Regions from separate parts of the Mesorhizobium sp. LEGMi-168a genome, predicted to be linked through region 2. Evidence: predicted binding sites of a transcription regulator. Region 2 holds the regulator's gene; the other holds the start of a gene.
What was found. The regulator LexA, encoded in region 2, represses DNA repair genes until DNA is damaged. The targets are predictions, from matches to a motif close to TGTTCNNNNTGTGTTCNG.
Positions count from the first base shown of each region.

Region 1 (3,408 bases), on a different contig from region 2:
CCCGCGCATTCCCTCCGGTAGACGCGGGCCTTTTTTAGCCGTCCATTTCCATCGGCGCATGCCCGGGCCTTTGATGCCAGACGACCTGACGGAAATCCGTCAGTTCGACAACCTGGTCGCAGACCGGACAGATGTAGCTGTCACAACACTGGCGGAGCGCCGGCGGGTCACGACGGGTGCCGAGGACCCGCGGATGGGTTTGCGTTTTCGGAGCCTGATGAAGCATCGGTTTCCTCCCTGTTTTTTTAGTTTGATTGCCTCCGCTCGATGGTCCTCCCCACCACGGCTATATCCCTGCCGCCCGGCGAGCAGGCAGCGTGCTCGGCCCGGATCGAGATTGTCCTGGTCTGGGATTGCGACAGCAACGACGGGATCGTCCGGATTGGTTGCCAAGGGTCATCGAATTCTCCCTTTGGGGTGAGAACGGATGGTCCCTCAACCATCGTCGTGCCGACGCTGGCTGTAGCAAAGCACGGTTCAAAAGAGCGCGCATTAACTTTCGACATGGGAGGTAAAGAATCGGCATCCGCAATTACATTAGCAATCACTCATTGAAAGGCATATGAATCGGGCAGCGGTCACCGGCGATCGCGGCGTCAGGCTCCGCTTGGACTCATGGAATATGGGAGGATGCCATGGCCGAAGCTGCAATGAACGTCACCAAGCTCGAATCCAAGTCGCACAACGACCCCGACGAAGTCCGCTCGCCCGCCAAGACACGTGTCGAAATCGTTCGGCTGCCGGGCTACACGCTTGGGCGGCTCAACATGGAGCCGGGCTGGAAATGGTCCGAATGCGTGAAGCCTGTGGTCAAGACCGACAGCTGCCAGGTCTCGCATGTCGGCTATGTCGTGTCCGGGACGATCACTGTGCGCATGAACGACGGGACCGAGAAAACCTTCACCGAGGGCACGTCTTATACGATCCCGCCCGGCCATGACGCCTGGGTGGTAGGCAATCAGCCGTTCCAATGCATCGAGGTGCTCAGCGCCGAGCAATACGCCAAGCCGGCGTAAGGCAGTGAATCTCCCCTCGAGGGGGAGATTATCCGCGCAACCAGCTCCGAACGTCTTGGTTGCATCAGGCTGCAAACGTTCTCTTGTGCGGCGCAGGGGCTTGACACCAAACCTGTTTTGTTCTTCTTATGTTCCGGTAAAACACCACTACAACAGTCGCTGCTAATGCTGCGACGCCGCATAGCGGACGGGATGGAGCCGGGAGCGCGATGCTCGCCACGAACACCGCTTCAGTCGCCACCATCCTGCATGCCGATCTCGACGCTTTCTATGCGTCCGTCGAGCAGCTTCTCGACCCATCGCTGCGCGGCAAGCCGATCGCGGTTGGCGGCGGCGTGGTGCTTGCCGCCTCCTATGAGGCCAAGGTCTTCGGCGTGCGCGGCGGCATGCCTGGCCGCAAGGCGCGCGAGATCTGCCCGCAGCTGATCTTTGTCGGCGGACGCTTCAGCGAATACCAGCGCCTCGGCGACGCCGCGATCAAGGTGCTCGACGATTTCACGCCGCTGGTCGAGCGCATCTCGATCGACGAGGCCTTCGCCGATGTCGCCGGCTGCACGCATCTGTTCGGGCCGCCGGAGGAGATCGCCAAAACCATCCGCCACCGCGTCAAGACGGAACTTGGCCTGCCGATCTCGATCGGGGTGGCGCGGACAAAGCATCTCGCCAAGATCGCCTCGCAGGTGGCCAAGCCCGACGGGCTGGTGGTGGTCGAGCCCGACACCGAGCTCGCCTTCCTGCACGACCTGCCGGTATCGCTGATGTGGGGCGTCGGTCCGGCGACCAAGGCTAGGCTCGCCGAGATCGGCGTCGAGACCATCGGGCAATTGGCGCGCACGCATAGCGGCGCGCTGGAGCGGCTGATCGGCCACGCCGCCGGTCAGAAGCTGGCCGCCCTTGCCTGGAACCGCGACCCGCGAAAACTCCAGACGCATCGCCGCGCGATTTCCGCCGGCGCGCAGTCGGCGCTCGGCCGCAAGCCCGCGCTGCCGCGCGTCTTCGTGCCCACGCTTCTGCACCTGGCCGACCGCGTCGCCAGCCGCCTGCGCGCCAAGGACCGGCCCGGCCGCACCGTGACGGTGCGCGTGCGTTTCGCCGACATGCGCGCCGTCACCCGCTCGGTGACGCTGGAGCAGCCGATCTCGGCCACCACGATGCTGGCCGAGATCGCCCGGGAGCTGGTGCGCGGCGTGCTCACCGCCCATCCGGGCGAGCGGGAAATTTCGCTGCTGGCGATTTCGGTCTCGCATCTTGAGGAGCATGCCGAGCTGCAGCTCGAACTGCCGCTCGGCCTTGCGGACGAGAAGCTGAAGCCCGGCAGCCGCCGGGGGCTGGCCCGCTTCGGCGCCGACCGGGCGGTGGACAAGATCCGCCAGCGGTTCGGCAAAGAGGCGGTGGGCTACGGCACGGTGGCGCTGGAAGCGGCGCGCTCGGTGCCGGATGAATTCAGGGAGCTGGCGGAGAAGGAGTTGTAGGCTGGAGCTGCCAATCTCCCCCTTGCGGGGGAGATGTCGCCGGAGGCGACAGAGGGGGTCGTTGCGCGTGAAGCGCCGGCGCTGTCTGCGACAAGAACTAGCATCGGCGTTCTACGTGAGACGACCCCTCTGGCCTGCCGGCCATCTCACGCGCTCCGCCGTTCGCGCATCCTCAACCCGCGTCCGCAATCTCCCAATCCAGCCGCATTTCGGCGCTCATCGTTTCCCCGTCTTCCAGCGGCGTCAGCCCCTCGCCGTGATGCGCATCGACCAAGTGCGAGACCGGCTCGAAGCAGAAGAAGCCGGCATCGGGCGACGGCGAATAGAGGATGTAGACGTCGAGCTCCGTCGAGGCGCTCAGCGCGATCTTGATCCCATCCTCGAGCTGCGTGATCGAGGCGCGGCCGTTCCAGCCGTCGAAGGCGTTGTTCACCCACTCTAGCGGCAGCGGGATGGGACGCTCGAAGTCCCAACCCGGACACTCGCTCACCGGCACGACGCCGACCGGCAAATGGCGCTCGTCCTCCAGCCAGACGCGCTTCGCCCTCGCCTTCAGCAGGGTCGTGTCGCCGCGCGGGAACCAGGGGTGGAAACCAAGGCCGTAAGGCAGGCGCATGCCGGTGCGGTTCTCCACCGCGAGGTGCGCCTCCAGCGCGCCGTTCTCCAGCGAATAGGTGACGGAGGCCGCGTAGCGGTAAGGCCCGATGGCGCCGTCCTCGAGCACCAGTTCGGCCTCGGTATCGGTGCGATCGACAAGTCGCCACGGTTTTTGGAAACCGTCGCCATGGATCGGAAAGGCCTGGCCCGGCACATTCGGCGCGACGGCATGAAAGCGGCCGTCGAAGGTGAAGCCGCCGCCGGAAATGCGGTTCGACCATGGCACCAGGAGCTGGCAGCCGGACGTGCCGGTGCCGTCCCCC
Region 1 is NZ_JBZEGV010000008.1:115,081-118,488, reverse strand. Features, by position in the region: gene AC4FWB_RS13785 (hypothetical protein) at 35-226, opposite strand; gene AC4FWB_RS13780 (cupin domain-containing protein) at 636-1,016, shown strand; gene dinB (DNA polymerase IV) at 1,226-2,488, shown strand; gene AC4FWB_RS13770 (aldose 1-epimerase) at 2,661-3,408, opposite strand, start outside.
Region 1: dinB (DNA polymerase IV) is a predicted target of LexA. The motif match lies at 1,135-1,152, and genes of this name have one in related genera.

Region 2 (3,408 bases):
ACAAAGTGAGAGCGCCGCCGGCAAAGCGTTCGTTCCTGCGGTTCCTGTCGCGAAAGCTGGCGGTCGGAGCGGGTGGCGCCGCCATGACGTCGATCATTGCCGGAAGTGCTACGGCGCTGTTTGCCATCTGGCATTTCCAGCGCGTCTCGCCGCTCAGCTTATTGGCCAATCTGGCGATCATGCCGATCGTCACCGTCGTGATGTTCCTTGCCGTCGCCAGCGCGATCATGATGCCGTTCGGCTTCGACGGGCCTTTCCTCTATTTGATGGGCAAGGGTCTGACGGCAATGATCGCGATCTCGGCGTGGATTTCGCAATGGTCGCCGGTCGACGCCGTGGGGCTGATCTCGATCCAGTCGGTGCTGCTGGCGACCATCGCGCTCGTCATCGCCACCATGGCGACCACCTGGCTCAGGCTGGCGGCCGTTCCTTTCGCTCTGGCAAGCCTGTTGACGATCCCGCAGGTGCGCACGCCGGACCTGCTGATCTCCGAGGACGCACATCTGGTGGCCATGCCGATCGGCGGCGGCGAGCTCGCCGTCAACCGTGCCCGCTCCAACGAATTCACCACTGACAACTGGAAACGTGCGCTCAAGGCCGAAGCAATCGTGCCGCCAGAGACCTTCGCCGAAGGCGCGCTGGACATCGCCGACCCTGTCGACCTGCCGCCGGGGTCGCCGTTCTATTGCACCGGTGATCTCTGCATTGGCCGGCATCCGTCCGGCGCGATCGTCGCTTTGGCCGAGAATCGCGACAGTGCCAGGCCGGCCTGCGGCTTCGCCGACCTCATCGTCATCAACGACGCCACGGCCTATAATCCTTGCCGCGACCCGCGAGTCCTCGTCGTCACCAAGCGCCAGCTCGCACGTGACGGCAGTGCCGCCGTCTTCTTCGATCCGCAATCGGCAACGGCGCGGCCGGCCATTCGATATGCCGTCGAAAAGCCATATCGGCCTTGGCACGAGCAGCGAAAGTACTCACGTGAGGCAAGAGGCCTGCCGCCTTACCAGCGGCCTGAGAAGACCGATACGAAGCCGCCACAACCACTCAGTAGCGGCGGATGAGCCCGACCAGCTTGCCCTGAACCTTGACGCGGTCGGGACCGAAGATGCGGGTCTCATAGGCCGGATTGGCGGCCTCGAGCGCGATCGAGGCGCCCTTGCGGCGGAAGCGCTTGAGCGTCGCTTCCTCATCGTCGACCAGCGCCACCACGATCTCGCCCGGGCTCGCGGTATTGGCGTTGCGGATGATCACGGTATCGCCGTCGAAGATGCCGGCCTCGATCATCGAGTCGCCCTTGACTTCGAGCGCGTAGTGCTCGCCGCCCGCGATCATGTCCGGCGGCACTGTGATCGAATGCGTCTGGTGCTGGATGGCGTCGATCGGCACGCCGGCGGCGATGCGGCCCATCACCGGAATGGACACGGCCGAAACGGCATCGTCGTCATTGCTGGGCGTTGGCGTGCGCGAGGGCGCTGCCGGCTTGATCTGCCGGCCGAGATTGCCTTGGCCGCCCTGGATGACGCTCGGCGAAAACTTCTTCGCCGCGTTCAGGCCGGGCGCTATCGAATCTGGCAGCCGCAGAACTTCAAGGGCCCGCGCCCTGTTCGGCAGCCGGCGAATGAAGCCGCGCTCTTCCAACGCCGTGATCAGCCGATGGATGCCCGACTTCGAGGCAAGGTCGAGCGCCTCCTTCATCTCGTCGAAAGATGGCGGAATACCGCTTTCCTTGAGCCGTTCGTGAATGAACATCAGAAGTTCATGTTGTTTGCGCGTCAGCATGGCAACCCCCAGCGGGTCCTGAAACCAGAATCAGAAAACAAACCCAGAACAAACACTATCTGTTCCAGTTGTGTTCCGCAACCGTTTAAAGTTTAGTGAATGTGTTGACGTTTTGTTCAGCGTAACATCAGAACGCTGCATTCGGCGCCCGCTTCCGCTGCCGGGGCGAAGGGCTCGCGCACGATCAGGCCATTGGCGTTGGCCAGCGTCCTCAACATCGACGAATCCTGAATGCTAAACGGTGTCGCGACCAGCTGTCCGGCGTCCTCGCGCACGGCGGCCCGCACATAGTCTTGCCGGAGATCATTGGCGTGCATAGCGGCAGCCAATCGCGCGGTGCGGATGTCCTGCCGATGATCGCGGCCGCCCAGCCGTGCCAGAAGCGGCTTCAGGAACAATTGCGAGCAGACAAGGCTTGCCACCGGATTGCCGGGCAGGCCGATGCAGCGGATGTTGCCAAGCCGGCCAAACATCAACGGTTTGCCGGGGCGCATGGCGATCTTCCAGAAATCGAGCCGCATGCCTTCGCCGGTCAGCACGTCGTGGATCAGGTCGTGATCACCAACCGAGGCGCCACCGAGCGTCACGATGACATCAGCGCCAGCCTCGACTGCTTTCTTGACCAAGGCCGCGATTGCGTCGTGGCGGTCGGCCGCGATGCCGAGGTCGAGCGCGCGCGCCCCAACCGACTGGGCCGTAGCTGTGACGCCATAGGCATTGGACGAGATGATCTGGTCGGGGCCGAGCGCGCTGCCTGGGGGCAGCAGTTCATCGCCCGTGGCGATGATGGCGACCAGCGGCTGCCGCACCACGGTAAGGCTCGGATGATTGGCCGACGCCGCCAGCGAAAGCGCCGCCGGATCGAGCAGCCGGTCTTTTTCCAAGAGAACGTCGCCTTGCAAGAAGTCGAGGCCGGCTCGGCGGATGTTGCGTCCTGCGGACGTCGGTTCGGTCACCTCGATCCGGCCGCCGCCGAGGTCGCGGACATTCTCCTGGATGACGATCGTGTCGGCGCCTTCGGGCACGGGCGCACCGGTGAAGATGCGCACGGCCTCGCCCTTGCCGACAATGCCGGTAAAGCCGCGCCCCGCCGGCGCCATGCCGATCACCGAAAGCCGCGCCGGCGCCGAGGCCACGTCCGCAAAGTGTGCGGCATAGCCATCCATGGCCGAAGCGTTGAAGGGCGGCTGGGTGCGCAGCGCCAACACCGGTTCGGCCAGCACCCGGCCGGCCGCATCGGCCAGCGGCACGCTTTCGCCTGGCAGCGCAGTCGCGCCGTCCAGCAGGCGCTCGAGCGCCTCGGCGACCGGAAGCAGCGCCATCTTAGGAGCCCGCCTTGTAGTCGCCCGACTTGCCGCCGGTCTTCTCGACCAGCCTGATGCCGGAAATCACCATGGCGCGATCCGCCGCCTTGGCCATGTCGTAGATGGTGAGGCAGGCGACCGACGCCGCGGTCAGCGCCTCCATCTCCACGCCCGTCTTGCCGGTGACGCGGGCAAGCGCTGTGACCTTCAGGCCGGGGAGCGCGCGATCGGGCTCGATATCGACCGCAACCTTGGTCAGAAGCAGCGGGTGGCAGAGCGGAACGAGCTCATGTGTCTTCTTGGCCGCCATGATGCCGGCGAT
Region 2 is NZ_JBZEGV010000001.1:146,400-149,807, forward strand. Features, by position in the region: gene AC4FWB_RS00740 (ComEC/Rec2 family competence protein) at 1-1,064, shown strand, start outside; gene lexA (transcriptional repressor LexA) at 1,048-1,782, opposite strand; gene AC4FWB_RS00750 (molybdopterin molybdotransferase MoeA) at 1,899-3,104, opposite strand; gene moaC (cyclic pyranopterin monophosphate synthase MoaC) at 3,106-3,408, opposite strand, start outside.